3 regions of the Pseudomonas sp. S32 genome follow, and region 1 is predicted to be linked to each of the others. Evidence: predicted binding sites of a transcription regulator. Region 1 holds the regulator's gene; each other region holds the start of a gene.

Region 1 (6,130 bases):
GTAGTGACCAAGGGCGCGGGGCGTATCTCCGAGGTGAGTGCGCGGTTCACCCTGGACGCCATGCCCGGCAAGCAGATGGCAATCGACGCCGACCTCAACGCTGGCCTGATCGATCAGGCCCAGGCCAAGGCGCGCCGTAGCGAGGTGGCCCAGGAGGCCGAGTTCTACGGCTCGATGGACGGTGCCAGCAAGTTCGTGCGCGGTGACGCCATTGCCGGCCTGCTGATTCTCTTCATCAACCTGATCGGCGGCATGCTGATCGGCATGCTGCAGCATGGCATGAGCTTCGGTGACGCCGGTAAGGTGTACGCCCTGTTGACCATCGGTGACGGTTTGGTGGCGCAGTTGCCATCGCTGTTGCTGTCCACTGCCGCCGCCATCATGGTTACCCGCGCCTCGGGCTCCGAGGACATGGGCAAGCTGATCAACCGGCAGATGTTCGACTCGCCCAAGGCGCTGGCGGTGTCGGGGGGGCTGATGATCGTCATGGGCCTGGTACCCGGCATGCCCCATGTCGCCTTCCTCAGCCTTGGCCTGATGGCCGGCGGTGGCGCCTACCTGGTCTGGAAAAAGCAGCAGAAAACCAAACAGCTGGCGGTGCAGGAAGCGCAACGCCAACAAGACCTGCTGCCCTCGCCACAGCGCGCAGCCGAAACCAAGGAACTGGGCTGGGACGACGTCACCCCGATCGACATGATCGGCCTGGAAGTGGGCTACCGCCTGATCCCCCTGGTGGACCGCAACCAAGGCGGGCAGTTGCTGGCGCGTATCAAGGGCGTGCGCAAGAAGTTGTCCCAGGATCTGGGCTTCCTCATGCCCACCGTGCATATTCGCGACAACCTCGACCTGCAGCCCAGTGCCTATCGCCTGACCCTCATGGGCGTGATCCTGGCCGAAGCCGAGATCTACCCGGACCGTGAGCTGGCCATCAACCCCGGCCAGGTGTTCGGCACCCTCAACGGCATCGCCGCCCGTGACCCGGCCTTTGGCCTGGAAGCGGTGTGGATCGATGTGGGCCAGCGCTCCCAGGCGCAGTCACTGGGCTACACCGTGGTAGATGCCAGCACTGTGGTGGCCACCCACCTTAACCAGATCCTGCAGAAACACTGCCACGAACTGATCGGCCACGAGGAAGTTCAGCAGCTGCTGCAGGTACTGGCCAAGGCTTCGCCTAAACTGGCTGAAGAACTGGTGCCGGGTGTCATTTCCTTGTCGGGGCTGTTGAAGGTATTGCAGGCGCTGTTGTCAGAGCAGGTACCGGTGCGGGACATTCGAAGCATTGCCGAGTCCATCGCCAACAATGCGGCCAAGAGTCAAGATACCGCCGCGCTGGTGGCGGCAGTGCGCGTCGGATTGTGTCGCGCCATCGTGCAAAGCATTGTAGGCGTTGAGTCCGAGCTGCCTGTGATCACCCTTGAACCCAGGTTGGAACAGATTTTGCTCAATAGTCTGCAACGGGCCGGGCAAGGTCAGGAAGACGGTGTTCTTCTGGAGCCGAGCATGGCCGAAAAGCTGCAGCGTTCGCTGATCGAAGCCGCCCAGCGTCAGGAGATGCAAGGCCAACCGGCCATCCTCCTGGTCGCCGGCCCGATCCGCGCCATGCTCTCGCGTTTTGGCCGGCTGGCTGTACCGAACCTGCACGTGCTGGCGTATCAGGAAATTCCTGACAACAAGCAAGTCACCATCGTTGCCACCGTGGGCCCTAACGGCTGAGGTAGTGGATAATGCAAGTTAAGCGATTTTTCGCTGCTGATATGCGTCAGGCCATGAAGCTGGTTCGCGATGAGCTGGGCGCTGATGCGGCCATCATCGGTAACCGCCGCATCGCCGGCGGTGTCGAGCTGACGGCGGCGCTCGACTACAAATTGTCCGCCCTGGCACCGCGGGTGCCCAATGCCGAGCTTGAAGAAGAACTGCGCAAGACCCACTCGCGCATTGCCACGGTTCAGGCCGAGCTCGACCAGCGTCAGGACAACAGCGAGAGCAACCGCCAATTGTTTGCCGGGCAATCGTTGACTGCTGCCGAACCGCTGGTTGAACCCCATGTGGATGCCCCTCAGCCGGCCGCTGCCCCCGCCCAGGCCTCGGTAGACCCGCGTCTGTTCGATGCGATGCGCTCCGAGCTTTCGGGCCTGCGCCAGTTGCTCGAAGTGCAGCTGGGCTCACTGGCGTGGACCCAGCTGCAAGGCAGCAAGCCGCAACAGGCTACGCTGTGGCGCCGGCTGCAGCGCCTGGGCCTGTCCGGGCCGATCGCCCGGGAGCTGCTGGCGCTGACCGGCGAGATTGAGGAGCCGCGCCATGCCTGGCGCATGCTGCTGGCGCACCTGGCACGCATGATCGATATCCCGGAGGTGGAGCCGATCGAGGCGGGCGGTGTGATTGCCGTGGTCGGCCCGGCCGGCATGGGCAAGACCACCACCTTGGCCAAGCTGGCCGCACGCTATGTGCTCAAGTACGGCGCGAACAACCTGGCGCTGGTGAGCATGGACAGTTTTCGCATCGGTGCCCAGGAGCAGCTCAAAACCCTGGGCCGCATCCTCAACGTGCCGGTCACCTACGTCGACCCCGGTCAGTCCCTGGCGGCGGCGCTGGAGCCGCTGCTGCGCAAGCGCGTGGTCCTCATCGACACCGCTGGCCTGCAGGCCAGCGACCCGGCCCTGCGCATGCAGCTCGAAACCCTGGCAGGGCGGGGCATCGCCGCGAAGAATTACCTGGTGCTGGCCACCACCAGCCAGAAGCAGGTGCTCACCGCCGCCTACCACAGCTACAGCCGCTGTGGCCTGGCCGGTTGCATCCTGACCAAACTTGATGAATCGGCAAGCCTCGGCGATGTGCTGAGCCTTGCCATCAGTTACCGGCTGCCGGTGGCCTATCTGACCGATGGGCCGCGCATTCCGGACGATCTTCACCTGCCACGCGGGCACCAATTGGTCACCCGGGCGGTCAGTGTGCAACAGCAGGATGAGCCCAGCGAAGAGGCCATGGCCGACATGTTCGCTGATCTCTACCACAACCCTCGGCGAGCGGGTTGAACATGAAGTGTGTGCAAGGTAGCTATGCCAAGGGGCACGCAGAATTGCCCTTCGTGTGGCCTGAGTCCCAGCGAGACAAGGTAAAGAACAGACATGGGTAGCATGCATCCCGTACAGGTGATCGCCGTGACCGGCGGCAAAGGTGGCGTCGGCAAGACCAACGTTTCAGTGAACCTGTCCCTGGCACTGGCCGAACTGGGCCGCAGGGTCATGCTGCTGGACGCCGACCTGGGCCTGGCCAATGTCGACGTCCTGCTGGGCCTCACCCCCAAACGCACCCTCGCGGACGTGATCGAGGGGCGCTGCGAGCTGCGCGATGTGATGCTGCAGGGCCCTGGCGGGGTGCGTATCGTGCCGGCCGCCTCGGGCACCCAGAGCATGGTGCACCTGGCGCCCGCCCAGCACGCGGGGCTTATCCAGGCGTTCAGCGAGATCGGTGACAACCTTGACGTGCTGGTGATCGACACCGCTGCCGGTATTGGTGACTCGGTGGTCAGCTTTGTCCGCGCCGCCCAGGAGGTCCTGCTGGTGGTGTGCGACGAGCCCACGTCCATCACCGACGCCTATGCGCTGATCAAGCTGCTGAACCGCGACTACGGCATGAACCGCTTCCGCGTGCTGGCCAACATGGCGCAGAGCCCGCAGGAAGGGCGCAACCTGTTCGCCAAGCTGACCAAGGTGACCGACCGTTTTCTGGACGTGGCCCTGCAATACGTGGGCGCCGTGCCCTACGACGAATGCGTGCGCAAGGCCGTGCAGAAACAGCGCGCGGTCTACGAAGCCTTCCCGCGCTCCAAATGCGCCCTGGCCTTCAAGGCCATCGCCCAGAAGGTGGACACCTGGCCGTTGCCAGCCAACCCACGCGGCCACCTGGAGTTCTTCGTCGAGCGCCTGGTGCAACCCACCAGTGCGGGTCCGGTGCTATGAGTGCCAGCGGCTTCAAGATGTACAGCCGCGCGTCGAAGGACGCGCAGTACCAGCTGATCGAGCGCTACGCCCCGCTGGTCAAGCGCATTGCCTACCACCTGCTGGCACGGCTGCCAGCCAACATCCAGGTCGAGGACCTGATCCAGGCCGGCATGATCGGGCTGCTGGAAGTGGCCAACAAATACGACGCCAGCAAGGGCGCCAGCTTCGAAACCTACGCCGGCATCCGCATCCGCGGGGCCATGCTCGACGAGGTGCGCAAGGGTGACTGGGCGCCGCGTTCGGTGCACCGCAACACCCGCATGGTCAGTGATGCCATGCGCGCCGTTGAAGCAAGAACCGGCCGTGACGCTAAAGATCATGAAGTTGCTGCCGAACTCAAGTTGAGTCTCGATGATTACTACGGGATCTTGAACGATACCCTGGGCAGTCGCCTGTTCAGTTTTGACGACCTGTTGCAGGACGGTGAGCACGAAGGGCTGCATGAGGATGGTGCCAGTGGGCAGGCTGAGCCTGCCCGTGGCCTGGAGGACGAGCGTTTCCAGGCTGCGTTGGCCGATGCCATTGCCAACCTGCCCGAGCGTGAGCGCCTGGTACTGGCGCTTTACTATGACGAGGAGCTGAACCTCAAGGAGATCGGCGAGGTCCTTGGTGTCAGCGAATCGCGGGTCAGCCAGTTGCACAGCCAATGCGCCGCGCGCTTGCGCAGCCGTCTGGGGGAATGGCGGGCACGTTGAGCCCGCTGTCGTTGTAGTCGTTTTCCACGTTGTACCGAATTGATTGAGTGCGCGCTCGGGGCCGAGCGCGTTTGAGACTGCTTGGAGGTCTAATTGGACAAGAACATGAAAATCCTCATCGTCGACGACTTTTCGACGATGCGGCGGATCATCAAGAACCTGCTGCGTGACCTGGGGTTCAGCAACACCGAAGAAGCCGATGACGGCACCACGGCGCTGCCGATGCTGGAAAACGGCCACTACGACTTCCTGGTGACCGACTGGAACATGCCGGGCATGTCGGGTATCGACCTGCTGCGCAAGGTGCGCGCCAGCGACAAGCTCAGGGCCTTGCCGGTGCTGATGGTGACGGCTGAAGCCAAGCGTGATCAGATCATCGAAGCGGCCCAGGCCGGCGTTAACGGCTATGTGGTCAAGCCGTTCACCGCGCAGGTTCTCAAAGAAAAGATCGAGAAGATCTTCGAACGCGTCAACGGCTGAGTCACGTCAGGGGGCGCGCCATGAATTCATCACAAACGTCGTTGGGCGAGTTTGAATCCACGCTCAAGAAGCATGCCCAGGAGCTGGTAGAAAGCCTGGAGCGGGGCCGTTTCGGCGAGGCGGTGCAGCTGATTCACGAGCTGAACCAGACCCGCGATCGCGGCTTGTACCAGGAAGTTGGCAAGCTGACCCGTGAGCTGCACAGCGCCATCGTCAGTTTCCAGATCGACCCGACCATCCCGCAGGCCGAAGAGGTGTCGCAGATTACCGACGCCACCGAGCGCCTGTCCTATGTGGTCAAGCTCACCGAAGGCGCGGCCAACCGCACCATGGACCTGGTCGAAGAAAGCACCCCGGTGCTCAACGGCCTGGCCACCGAAGCGAATGCCCTTAGCGCAGACTGGCAGCGCTTCATGCGCCGCGAAGTGGCCGCCACGGAGTTCCGCGACCTGGTCAAACGTGTCGACAGTTTCTTGACGCACAGCGCTGAAGGCAACCGCAAGGTGGCTGGCCATCTGAATGACATTCTGCTGGCCCAGGACTACCAGGACCTGACCGGGCAGGTGATCAAACGGGTCACTGCCCTGGTGACGGAAGTGGAGAGCAACCTGCTGAAACTGGTGATGATGGCCAGCCAGGTGGACCGCTTCGCCGGCATCCAGCATGACCAAGATCAATTGCGTGCAGAAAAAGATCGAGAAAAACATCCGACTCGGGGTGAAGGTCCGCAGATTCATGCCGATAAGCGTGAAGACGTTGTGTCCGGTCAGGACGATGTCGATGATCTGCTGTCCAGCCTGGGTTTTTAAGGAGCACGTTTGATGAGCTTCGGCGCCGATGAAGAAATCCTCCAGGATTTCCTGGTAGAGGCCGGCGAAATACTTGAGCAACTGTCCGAGCAACTGGTCGAGCTGGAAAGCCGGCCAGACGATGCCGACTTGCTCAATGCGATCT
Region 2 (6,130 bases), on a different contig from region 1:
GCGGCGGCGTGGCCGTTGGCAATGCTGACCAAGCCGGTGAAATCGACTACAGCCACCAGGGGCAGACCCACACACTGCGCGACGGCGCCGTGGTCATTGCGGCCATCACCTCCTGTACCAACACGTCCAACCCCAGCGTCATGATGGCGGCAGGCCTGGTTGCCAAAAAGGCCCTGGAAAAAGGCCTGCAACGCAAGCCGTGGGTCAAGAGCTCGCTGGCCCCTGGTTCGAAGGTGGTCACGGAGTACTTCCACGCGGCCGGGCTTACGCCCTACCTCGACGAACTGGGCTTCGACCTGGTGGGCTATGGCTGCACCACCTGCATCGGTAACTCCGGGCCGCTGGACGAGCCAATTGAAAAAGCCATTGCCAACGCCGACCTGACCGTCGCCTCGGTGCTGTCGGGCAACCGCAACTTCGAAGGCAGGGTACACCCACTGGTCAAGACCAACTGGCTGGCCTCCCCGCCTCTGGTGGTGGCCTATGCCCTGGCAGGCAGTGTGCGTGTGGACCTGACCAAGGACCCGCTGGGCACCGACAAGCATGGCCAACCTGTCTACCTGAAGGACATCTGGCCCACCCAGCAGGAAGTGGCTGCTGCGGTAGCCAAGGTCGATACCGCGATGTTCCACAAGGAGTACGCCGAGGTGTTTGCCGGCGATGCACAGTGGCAGGCCATCGAAGTGCCGCAGGCTGCGACCTATGTGTGGCAAGACGACTCCACCTATATCCAGCACCCGCCTTTCTTCGAGGGGATCGAGGGCCCCGCCCCGCAGATCACCGACATCCGTGGCGCACGCATACTGGCGCTGTTGGGCGACTCGGTCACCACCGACCACATCTCGCCTGCGGGCAACATCAAGGCCGACAGCCCGGCAGGGCGTTATTTGCGTGACAAAGGTGTGGAGCCCAGGGATTTCAACTCCTACGGATCGCGCCGCGGCAACCACGAAGTCATGATGCGGGGCACCTTTGCCAATATTCGCATCCGCAATGAAATGCTCGGCGGCGAGGAAGGTGGTAACACCTTGTACGTACCCACGGGTGAGAAACTGTCCATCTACGATGCCGCCATGCGTTACCAACAGGACGGCACACCGCTGGTGGTGATTGCTGGCCAGGAGTACGGCACTGGTTCCAGCCGCGACTGGGCGGCCAAGGGCACCAACCTGCTGGGGGTCAAGGCTGTGCTTGCCGAGAGCTTCGAGCGTATCCACCGCTCGAACCTGGTCGGCATGGGCGTGCTCCCTCTGCAGTTCAAGGCTGGGCATGACCGCAAGCAGCTGGGCCTCACCGGCAGGGAGCAGATCGAGCTAACCGGCCTTGAAGGCGTGCACATTCACCCCGGCATGAGCTTGCCACTGCGCATCATCCGCGAGGATGGGCAACAGCTGGACATCGAGGTGTTATGCCGCATCGACACCCTCAATGAAGTGGAATACTTCAAGGCCGGCGGCATCCTGCATTACGTGTTGCGCCAACTCATAGCGGCGTGAAGGCAATAGGGCATCTGCGCCCTGCGCGCAGGTGCCCCTACAATCAGCGCAATGAATAGTTCACCGCGCCGTCACTTAAACGCAATAAAAAGCGCGTTATTGCGGCTATCAGCTGCGAACTGTCACGTTTGGTAATTCAAGTGCGTTACTGGCGTATTGCTTTGGATCAAGCCCTGCAAATATTCCCTCAACAAAACACGCGGCGTGCCGATAGCCCTCCAAAGCCCCGCGGACATCCAAGCCATGCGTAACAACCAGCCGATTACCCAGAGAGAACGGACTTTCCCTGCCAAGCAGCGGTTGATCTCCACCACCAATGCCAAAGGCGTTATTACATACTGCAACGATGCGTTCATCGAAATCAGCGGTTTTACCCGCGAAGAGCTGATGGGTGCGCCGCATAACCTGGTCCGTCACCCCGACGTGCCGCCCGCCGTCTTTGCCCACATGTGGCAAACCCTCAAGCAGGGCCAGCCCTGGATGGGTATCGTCAAGAACCGCTGCAAGACCGGCGACCATTACTGGGTCAATGCCTATGTCACACCGGTTTTCGAAAACAACCAGGTTGTCGGTTTCGAATCGGTCAGGGTCAAGCCGACCGCTGAGCAGATCCGCCGCGCCGAGGCGTTGTACCAGCGCATCAACCAGGGCAAACCCGCGGTCCCGCGCCGCGACCGCTGGCTGCCGGTGCTGCAGGACTGGCTGCCGTTCATTCTGATCAGCCAGATCGGCTTCCTGATTGGCATATGGCTGGGACACTCCTGGGGCTTCGCGTTGGCCGCGGCGCTTTCCGTGCCCTTGGGCCTGCTGGGCCTGACCTGGCAGCAGCGCGGGCTCAAGCGCCTGCTGCGCCTGGCCGAACAGACCACGTCCGACCCGCTGATCGCGCAAATGTACACCGACAGCCGCGGGGTGCAGGCACGCCTGGAAATGGCCATGCTGAGCCAGGACGCACGCATGAAAACCTGCCTGACACGCCTGCAGGATACCGCCGAGCACTTGAGCGACCAGGCGCGTCAATCCGATGTACTGGCACACAAGAGCTCTTCGGGGCTGGAACGCCAGCGGGTGGAAACCGAGCAGGTTGCTGCCGCCGTCAACCAGATGGCCGCCACTACCCAGGAAGTGGCCAACCACGTGCAACGCACCGCCGATGCCACCCAGGAGGCCAACCGCCTTACTGGCCAGGGTCGGCAGATTGCGGGTGAAACCCGTGAAGCCATCGAGCGCCTGTCGGCGGCAGTTGGCGAAACCGGGCAGACCGTGACCCAGCTGGCCAAGGACAGCGACGAGATCGGCGGCGTGGTGGATGTGATCAAAGGCATTGCCGACCAGACCAACCTGCTGGCCCTCAACGCAGCCATCGAGGCAGCGCGCGCGGGTGAGATGGGGCGTGGTTTCGCGGTGGTCGCCGATGAGGTGCGCCAGTTGGCCCAGCGTACCGCCGAGTCCACTGGGCAGATCCACAGCCTGATCGCCAAGCTGCAACAGACCGCCAGCAATGCCGTCACCACCATGGAAAGCGGCCACCGTCAGGCGCAAGAGGGGGTGGATCGGGTGATGCAGGCCGACGAGGCGCTGGTGGGCATCAGTGAGGCAGTGGCCAACATCACCGACATGGCCACCCAGATTGCCGCCGCAACCGAAGAACAGACCGCAGTGGCCGACGAGATCAGCCGCAACATCAGCACCATTGCCGACCTTGCTGACCAAACAGCCGAGCAGGCGCAGCATTCGGCGCTGTTGAGCGAGGAGCTGAACACGACTGCCGGCAGCCAGTATTCGCTGGTGGAGCGGTTCAACCGCTGAGGCCTGTACGCCAGGCGCCCGTTACCGGGCGCCTTTGCAGGCGTTACCAGTCGAGTTGCAGACGGCTCTGGAAATAGCGTTCCTCGCCAGACAGCGGGTCGACAAAACGCAAGCTCTGGGCCAACAGTTTCAGCGGTTGTTGGTAGTCATCTTCGACAGTGCGCAGGTGGGGGTAAAAAGGATCGTTGCTGATACCCGCCCCCAACGCGGCCATGTGAACCCGCAGTTGGTGGGTCTTGCCCGTTACCGGGGACAGGCCGTAGCGCCATAGCCCGCCATTCTTTTCCAGCACTTCAGCCACGGTTTCGCTGTTGGCCTGCCCGTCCACCTCATGCATGCGGAAAAACGGCTCCCCGTGCTCCAGACGGCTTTTATGCACCAGCGGAAAGCTGTGCTGCAGCATGGCGGCGGCAATGGCCTGATAGCGTTTTTCGATACGCCGCTCGGGGAACAGCCGCTGGTAGGCGCTGCGGGAGTTCGGGTTGGCAGAAAACAGCACCAGGCCCGCAGTATGGCGGTCTATCCGATGCAACGGGACCAGGTTCGGGTTGTCGAGGCGGCGGATCAACCGGCGCAGCAGCGTTTGCTCCACGTATTCGCCGCCAGGCGTCACGGGCAGAAAATGCGGTTTGTCGGCCACCACAAGGTGTTCGTCAGCATGCAGTACCACTTCCTGGGCAGGAATGACCCGCTCATTGGGCACCTCGCGAAAATAATGCAGGCGCATGCCCCGCTTGTACGGCAGGCTGGCGGCTACCGGCCGCCCCTGCGCATCCAGCACCCGGCCACGGGCAAAACGGTCGAGCCACTGGCTACGGTCGATGGCCTTGAAGTGATCGCACAAGCAGTCGAGCACGGTTGCCCAGCCCCCCGGTGGCAAGCACACCGTGCTGGCTTGCTGCTGGGCGGGGTCGAAGGGCGTGGTCATGGCGTGGCTCGAAGCGGGCAAGGCCGCGCATTATCCCCCATGCTTGCGCTGTCAGCCAGCCTGGGCCAACGCCTCGCTGCGTGCCTTCAACCACCGCAACACCTGCACGGGCTCCCAGCGCCCCGGGTCGTAGAGGGCGTACAGCAGCCCCTCATAACCCACCACATCGAGGCCACGGTGGTACCCCGCACGCTGGAACAAGGCCTCGATCTCGGCAAAACAGGTATTGAAATGCACTTTGCCAAAAGGCGTGAGGTTGTCGGTCACCAGCCCTTCGAGGCGCAGCTCCAGGACAGCGTCGGCCACCCGCTCAACAGGCATGCGGTTGACGCTGTACTTCAATTGCTCGACATTGAGCATGGATTCACCTCGATACTGTATTTATATACAGCATACGAACATCCCTCCGTGGTCGTCAATGCACCCTATTGCAGGCCGGGCAGGTAACCGCTGCCCTTGCGTATGGTCAACACCTGCCGCCTTGGCGCCCCACGGCTGACTGACAGGTGCACCCACTTGTCGAACTCCAGAATCAGCTGGTCGAACCCAATGGGGCTGTCGCAGATGCGCTGTACTGTTTCACGCGGGCATACCTCGATGACCGTGAAATCGGCCGCCAGCCCCTGCACATGCTGGCTTTTGGCGGAGCCACCAATCAACGTGTTAAGGCGCTCGCTGCGGTAGCCACTGCTAACGATGATGGGGGCGTCGAACAGGGCGCGCACCTGCTCCAGGGTGTTGCACAGCAGCTTGAGGTTGTCGACCACAGGGCCTGGCGGGGTGTTGTCGAACCCGTCCCGGGCGGCTAGCTGGGACACGATCATTTCCCTGAGGGTGAAGTGCGGGGTAAGCAGCATGACAGGCGATTCCGATGAAGGTTGACCAGGTCGGCACCCGTGTGCCGCCGGCCAATCATTCACCCATCAGCGCCCACTTGGAGCAGGGTCAGGGATCCTCCAGGGGCCTCATTGCTCCAGGAAAGCCACGACCTGTTCGGCATCGAACGGCCAGTGCAACTCACCCCCGTTGTCGCAACGGCGCAACACCGGGATGACCAGCCCGTAGCGCTCGAACAGCGCCTCGTTGTCGGCAATGTCCACCAATTCGACCAACAGGCCATGGTCGACGAAAGGCATCAGCACAGCCTCCGCCACCTCGCACAGGTGGCAGCCAAGGGTGCCGAACAATTGGCATTCAGGCAGCATGGGGCGGGCTCCGTTGCATGTGCAGAACGCTATTCTAGGCCGTTAACGCTGCCCCTGCACCCAAACCTGATCAATCCTGGGTAGTGGCGCCGATGCGGTGCAGCGACAGGTCAGCCCCCTCGAATTCCTGCTCGTGGCTCAAGCGCAAGCCAAGCACGGCGCGCACCGTGCCATACACCGCAAACCCACCGGCCAGCGCCACCAGCACCCCGGCCAGGGTACCCAACAGCTGGCTCCACAGGCTGACACCGCCCAAACCACCCAACGCGGTCTGGCCGAAGATGCCACACGCCACCCCACCCCAGACCCCACACAGGCCGTGCAAGGGCCACACGCCCAGTACGTCATCGATCTTCCAGCGGTTCTGCGCGGCGGTGAAGGTCCAGACGAACAGCACACCGGCCACCAGGCCGGTCGCCAGTGCACCGGCCGGGTGCATCACGTCAGAACCCGCACAGATGGCAACCAGCCCCGCCAGCGGCCCGTTATGCAAGAAGCCTGGGTCATTGCGCCCGGCCAGCAGTGCCGACAAGGTGCCACCCACCATGGCCATCAGCGAGTTGATCGCCACCAGCCCGCTGACCCCTTGCAGCGTCTGAGCGCTCATCACATTGAAGCCGAACCAGCCGATGATCAGGATCCACGAGCCCAGCGCCAGGAACGGTATGCTGGAAGGCGCAAATGCCACCAGG
Region 3 (6,130 bases), on a different contig from region 1:
AGGTAGGGGATGGCTTCCACCGGGCCGAGTGCCAGCGCATGGCCAACCGCCTCGCCAAGCAGGGCGTCGAACAACGACGGCACATCCTGCGGGGTCACCGGGCCATAGCCCACGCGGCCCTGCACACTGTCACACTCAACCAGGGGCTCCAGCCAGTACAGGCCGCGGGCGCTGGTGCGTTGCACATCGAGCGGCAACTGCCGCTGCAGGGCCTCGCGCTGCAATGCGTCGACCACTTGGTCGGCCCCCACAGCACGGGCTACCGAATCACAAGGTACGTACACCGTCAGCATGCTGCGTCCTCCCGGCAACCGTTCACCAGCTCACGCAGGCGCTCAGGGGTGAGCCGCGCGTGCACCTGCCCGTCCAGCTCCAGGGCCGGCGAACAGGCGCATGCGCCCAGGCAGTACACAGGCCGCAGGCTGATGGCACCGTCTGCGCTGGTGCCATGGTCGTCCAGGGCCAACTGCTGGCGCAGTTGTGCGGCCAAGGCCTCGGCACCGCGGCTCTGGCACGACTCGGCGCGGCAAAGGCGCAGGGTGTGGCGGGCTGGCGGTGTGGTGTGGAAGTCGTGGTAGAAGGTGATCACCCCGCGCACCTCGGCCTGGCTGAGGTTCAGCGCATGGGCGATTTCGGCGACGGCGGCGTCGGGGACAAAACCGATGTCCTGCTGGATGGCATGCAGGATCGGCAGCAACGCGCCAGGGGTGCCCTGGTGGCGTGCCAGAATACGTTCAACGGCGGGCAGGTGAAGCAGTTCATCAGGCATACAGCGGACCTCGGCATCACGGCCCCGCCCCTGTTGTTATGTTGGCGGGTACCGGCGTGTTCTGCTGCGGCGCGCCGGCCACGTCACGGTTGCGTGGTACTGGCGGCCTCCGTGCCCCTGTTCGCGCATCTACGCACACTGATACGGGGGCATCCTCGAAGCATGGCACTTGTGGGCGCAAGCGGATGCGTACGAGCGACCAGGCGCGTCCTGAAACCGACGGATGGGGCAGCCGATCACGGTGCAGCGCCCAGGGGGCCAAGCCCTACGCCTCCAGACCCTCGACGCCACCCACAACTGCGTTTAAGCTGGCGCATTTCCTACGCACGGAACAGCGTATGCCAGGCACATTCCAGGGAAGCTGCCTTTGTGCTGCGGTTGGCTACCAACTGCTCTCCCCGCCCCACTGCCATTGCAGCCTGCGCATCCTTCGCAGCGCTGATCGTATCCATACCGATACCGCAGCCCCGTGGCACCTGCCATCAGGTTCCTCCACCCCCGATTCACCACCCGAAAAGGAAATCCCATGCGTACCCTGAAACTCGCCCTTGCCGCCCTGCCGTTTTTCGTCCTGGCCGGCTGCGGCAATGACGCCCTCGAAGGCACCTATGAACAGACCACCACCGTGATGGGCTTCGAAACCCCCAAGCAAACCTGGGAGTTCTCCAAGGACTACATCATCGCCAATGGCAACAAGCTGAAAGTGGATGAGTGGGAGCGCAAGGATGACGTGGTCACCGCCCGCAACAAGGACGGCATGGCCCTGCTGAACGTTCGTGTACTGGAGGGCGGCAAGCGCCTGGAAGCCATTGGCGGCAGCGAAATGGCCAAGAACGTGTTCGTGCGGGTCGACTGACCCGTTGCGGGCCCAGGCAAGGCCCATCAGTTGCGCCTTGCCTGCCCTGCCCTGCCCCGCCGCAGGTCAACCCGCACGATCACGCATCACAGCTTGAAGGTGTTGACCAGGGTATTGAACGAAATGGCCAGACGCGACAGTTCCTGGCTGGAAGCGTTGGTCTGGTTGGCCCCTGCCGAGGTCTGGGTCGACAGGTCCTGAATGTTGATCAGGTTGCGGTCCACCTCCCGCGCCACATTGGCCTGCTCTTCCGACGCCGTGGCGATCAACAGGTTACGGTCGTTGATCTGGGCGATGTTCTGGGCGATCCGCTCAAGCGACTCACCCGTGGCCTTGGCCAACGCCTCGGTGCTGTCTGCCAGGCTGCGGCTGTTGCCCATGGCCTTCACCGCATCGTCGGCACGCGACTGCACACTGGTGATCATGGCTTCGATCTCACCGGTAGACGCCTGGGTACGCGCCGCCAGTGCGCGCACTTCGTCGGCGACCACGGCAAAGCCACGCCCTTGTTCACCGGCACGCGCGGCCTCGATCGCCGCATTGAGCGCCAACAGGTTGGTCTGCTCGGCGATGCCACGGATCACGTCCACCACCTTGGCGATATCACGCACGCTGCCCGCCAGTTCGTCGACAATCACGGTCGACTGGCCGATTTCGCTGTTGACGCTGGTAATGGCCTGCACCGCTTCGCGGGCCTGGTCACGACCACTGGCCGCTTCCTGGCTGGTTTGGCGGGAGGCCTCGGAGGTGGACGTTGCGTTACGCGCCACTTCGTCCACCGCTGCGCTCATCTCGGTCACCGCAGTGGCCGCCAGCTGAATCTCGTCGTTCTGCCGCACCAGCCCGCGGGTGCTTTCTTCGGTGACTGCATTCAATTCTTCGGCGGCGGAGGCCAACTGGTCTGCCGCACTGGCGATCTGCTGAATCGTGGTTTTCAGGTTGTTCTGCATGCCACCCAGCGCGGTCAGCAGTTGGCCGGTTTCATCGGCATGGCCGGTTTCAACCGCTTTGGTGAGGTCGCCGCCCGCAATGCGTTCGGCGTTACGAACAGCCACCGCAATCGGGTTGCTGATTACCCGGCTGATGAACATGCCCAGCAGCAGTGCAGCCACGAATGCGACACCAATGCCGATGTACAGGTTGAGCTTGGCAGCCGCCTCACTGTCCTTGGCATCCTGTGCGCCCTCACCGATCTGGCGGTTGTTGGATTCGACCATGATGGTCAGTTCGTCGATCACGGTACGGAAGGCCTGGTGCAACTCACCGGCCATCAGCAGCCTGGCAGCTGCAAGGTCGCCGCTCTGAATGGTCGCCACGGTCCGGTCGACGACCGCCTGGTAGGCGGGCCAGTCCTTTTCCATCTTGTCGCCAGCCGCACGCTCGTCATCAGCCAAGGGTGTTGCACGATAAACAGCGAAGGCTTTTTCGCTTGTCAGGCGATTCTCTTTCATGGAGGCGAGAATGGCACTGCGTTCCTCTTGCGGCGCATTGGTGGTGGTTGCCGCCAGGAAGCGATAAAGATCACGACTCTGGGCAATTGCACTGGAGCGGGTTTCGGCGGTTTTGGCCACCGACACCAGGTTATTGGAGAACACGAGTTGCAAACTCGAAGACAACGAGCCGATTCCTTGGCTACCGACAACTCCTACAATCAAGGTGATCAATGCGCAAAGCGCGAAGGCGAGGTACAGCTTGATTGCTAGTCTGGCGTCGTAGAACCAATTCATTAGGGAGGCCTGCAATAAAAGGGATGGGCTGCAATTGCACTCAGGCGCTGGCATCAATGCTGTATCGGCGGCACCCCAGTGCCCTGAAGTGCCGTGCGATGTTTTTCATCAACTCAAAAGCCAGGACGATCAGTACGCCCTTGAACGTGACTAATGGCCAATTGCCAAGACACTGACCCCACCCCTGCGCCAAGCGTTCCAATGGTCGATGACATTAATGAAAAAAATGGCGCCACATCGTTGACGCGTATAAAAAACGCCTGCGGTTCAGGCAGGCGTCCGGGCGCAGCAATGCTGCTTACCAGAAGGTGCCACGCAGCGTCAGCACAACGTTGCGCGGCTCGCCGTAGTAATTCCCATACTCAGAAGTGCCGACACTGGCGTAATAACGGCGATCGAACAAATTGTTGCCGTTTAGCGCAACAGTCCAATGATTATCAATATCGTATTCAACCATGGCATCGTAAACCGCATAACCGCGCTGGCTGAAATCATAATCATTGCTGTCTGTCACATTGCCGTTGTCATCAAATCGGTAGGCTTTACCGGTGACGTAAGTGGGGCTCATGGCCGTTACCCCACCCCCCACGCGCCAGCCCTCCAGCGCCCCCTTCAAGTTGTAGACGCTCCACAGCTTCAACAGATGACGGGGCGTTACCGTGCTCGACAGCGTCTCTTCGCTGCTGTTACGGATCATGTTGTAGGTATACCCCGCCATGATGCCCCACCCCGGCATGATCTCGCCGGTCGCCTCCAGGTCGATGCCTTTGCTGATGACCTTGTCCTGCGCCAGGAAGCAACATGAGCTGCTGTAGCTGAAGGGTGGGTTAGGGTATGCCGGGTCGGTGGCCGCCTGGTGCTCACGGGTGGTGTAGAACAGCGCTGCACTGACATTGAGCGCACCCTGGAACAGCTCTCCTTTGAGGCCGGTTTCATAGGTTTTACCGGTCATTGGCTCAAGGGGTGATGGGGAGGCCTCGGGGCCTTGCATTTTCTGCGACTGCGGCTTGAACACTTCCGAGTAACTGGCATAAGCAGACCACTGTTCGTCCAACGCATAGATCAGCCCACCATAGGGCACCAGCGTGGTCGCTTCGCGGTCGGTGACCCGGTCCTGCTCTTGCCACGGCCCGGTGCCGTCATTGTTGCGCAGGCTATAGGCCTGCTCGAACCTGTAACGCTGGGCGCGGGCACCGGCCACGAGTTTCAGCGGGTCGGTCAACTGCAGGCGCAGCGTGGTATAGGCGCCGTACTGCTCTCGCGTATTGGGGTTGTAGTCCCGCCAGAAACTCCGGTTGGAGCCCAACTCCGGCAAGGGCGTGGCACCAGGGTTCCACAGGTCGATCAACCCGCCTTTACCGTTGACACCCATGGCAGCGCGCCAGCGACTGGTCACCTTCTGGTAGTCGGCGCCCAGCAGCAATTCGTGCTGGCGGCCAAAGGCGTCGAAGGTGCCCGAGAGGTTGATGTCGAATACCGACTGGTTGCTCCAGCTTGAAACGTAGCTGCCCCACCAGTACGTGCCGGTGTTAGTGGTTTCGTCTACTGAGCCGTAAGGGTTTATACCCTCGACGTTGGCGCTGTTATACGAGTGGGTATAGGAAGCGTTGAGCTTCCAGTCCGGGTTGAAGCTGTGGTCGATCTTGGCAAACCATTCCCGGGTGTAGCTGTCCGACCATGCCCGGTTGGAGGTGAACCAGGTGCTGCGCGGCAGTTTAAGGTCGCCACCCGTGCTGTAGCGCGGCAGGCCGTCCCCGGTACCGTTGTCCTTGACCTTGTCGTAGCTGCCACCCACCGTCAGCATCGTGTCATCGGTAACGTCCGCTTCCAGAATGCCGTACAGGAACGGCTTTTCGGTGCTGCGCTTGTCCATGAAGTATTGGCGGTCGGTGTAGGCCGCCACTACCCGGCCGCGCAGCTTGCCGTCCAGGCCCAGAGGGCCGGTGAGGTCCACTTCGCTGCGGTAGTTGTCCCAGGAGCCTGCAGAAGTGTTCAGTTTCAGCTGGTAGCTGGCCATTGGCCGCTTGCGCACCAGGTTGACGATGCCACCCGGGTCCCCGGTGCCGCCCAACAGCCCACTTGCACCGCGCAATACCTCAACGTGGTCATAGGGCGCCATGTCGTACAGCCGCTCACTGTAGAAGGTGCCTAGCCCGGTGCCGATGTCCATCGGTGACGTGCCGTCGATCTGCACGTTGTCGATACCGAAACCCCGGGAATAGAACTGCTGCGAACTGTAACTGTTGTTGCGCACGGTGATGCCCGGGGTACGCTTCATGGCTTCGGGCAGCGTGGTGATGCGCTGGTCCTCGATCATCTGCTGGCTGATGATGGAAACAGTCTGGGGGGTGTCCTTCAGGCTGGTGGGCGTCTTCGAACCCACGCTGACCAGGCCTGCCGTGTATGACTTGCTGTTTTCGGTCGCCTCACCCATCCCCTGCCCCTGAATGGTGATGGCCCCGAGGGTCAGCGCATTGTCGGCAGTGACCTGTTCGGCGATCACATAGCTGCCCTCCGCCGTCTTCTCCACACCCAGGCTCGAACCCTGCAACAGCCGTTGCAGCGCCTGATCCACGCTCAAATGGCCAGCCAGCGCAGGTGCCTGCCGGCCCGCAGCGGTATCGGTGGCGAACAGGATGCGGCTGCCCGTCTGGCGGGCCAGGGCGTTGAGCGCCTGGTCCAGTTGCTGGGCAGGTACATTCACGTTGTACTGGGCTTCCTGGGCCTGCAGGCTGGAGGCCAGCAGCAGGCTTGCCGCCAGTGCCGACAGGCGGCCGA

Evidence for each region. Region 1 encodes FliA, which starts transcription of late flagellar genes. Its sites were predicted from a motif close to CTAAAGTTTNNNNNNNNNNNGCCGNTAA; they were not measured.
Region 2: IAE38_RS08485 (methyl-accepting chemotaxis protein) is a predicted target of FliA. The motif match lies at 1,683-1,710, and genes of this name have one in related genera.
Region 3: IAE38_RS19755 (methyl-accepting chemotaxis protein) is a predicted target of FliA. The motif match lies at 3,414-3,441, and genes of this name have one in related genera.

Annotation. Positions count from the first base shown of each region.
Region 1 is NZ_JACVVF010000088.1:594-6,723, forward strand. Features, by position in the region: gene flhA (flagellar biosynthesis protein FlhA) at 1-1,713, shown strand, start outside; gene flhF (flagellar biosynthesis protein FlhF) at 1,725-3,032, shown strand; gene fleN (flagellar synthesis regulator FleN) at 3,126-3,959, shown strand; gene fliA (RNA polymerase sigma factor FliA) at 3,956-4,696, shown strand; gene IAE38_RS23360 (chemotaxis response regulator CheY) at 4,802-5,176, shown strand; gene IAE38_RS23365 (protein phosphatase CheZ) at 5,197-5,985, shown strand; partial or broken gene IAE38_RS23370 (Hpt domain-containing protein) at 5,998-6,130, shown strand, end outside.
Region 2 is NZ_JACVVF010000011.1:58,535-64,664, forward strand. Features, by position in the region: gene acnA (aconitate hydratase AcnA) at 1-1,496, shown strand, start outside; gene IAE38_RS08485 (methyl-accepting chemotaxis protein) at 1,740-3,305, shown strand; gene IAE38_RS08490 (pseudouridine synthase) at 3,349-4,233, opposite strand; gene IAE38_RS08495 (hypothetical protein) at 4,285-4,593, opposite strand; gene IAE38_RS08500 (D-Ala-D-Ala carboxypeptidase family metallohydrolase) at 4,659-5,090, opposite strand; gene IAE38_RS08505 (glutaredoxin family protein) at 5,199-5,438, opposite strand; gene IAE38_RS08510 (ammonium transporter) at 5,509-6,130, opposite strand, start outside.
Region 3 is NZ_JACVVF010000047.1:11,956-18,085, reverse strand. Features, by position in the region: gene IAE38_RS19770 (formate dehydrogenase beta subunit) at 1-293, opposite strand, end outside; gene IAE38_RS19765 (formate dehydrogenase subunit gamma) at 287-769, opposite strand; gene IAE38_RS19760 (hypothetical protein) at 1,296-1,625, shown strand; gene IAE38_RS19755 (methyl-accepting chemotaxis protein) at 1,712-3,352, opposite strand; gene IAE38_RS19750 (TonB-dependent siderophore receptor) at 3,651-6,130, opposite strand, start outside.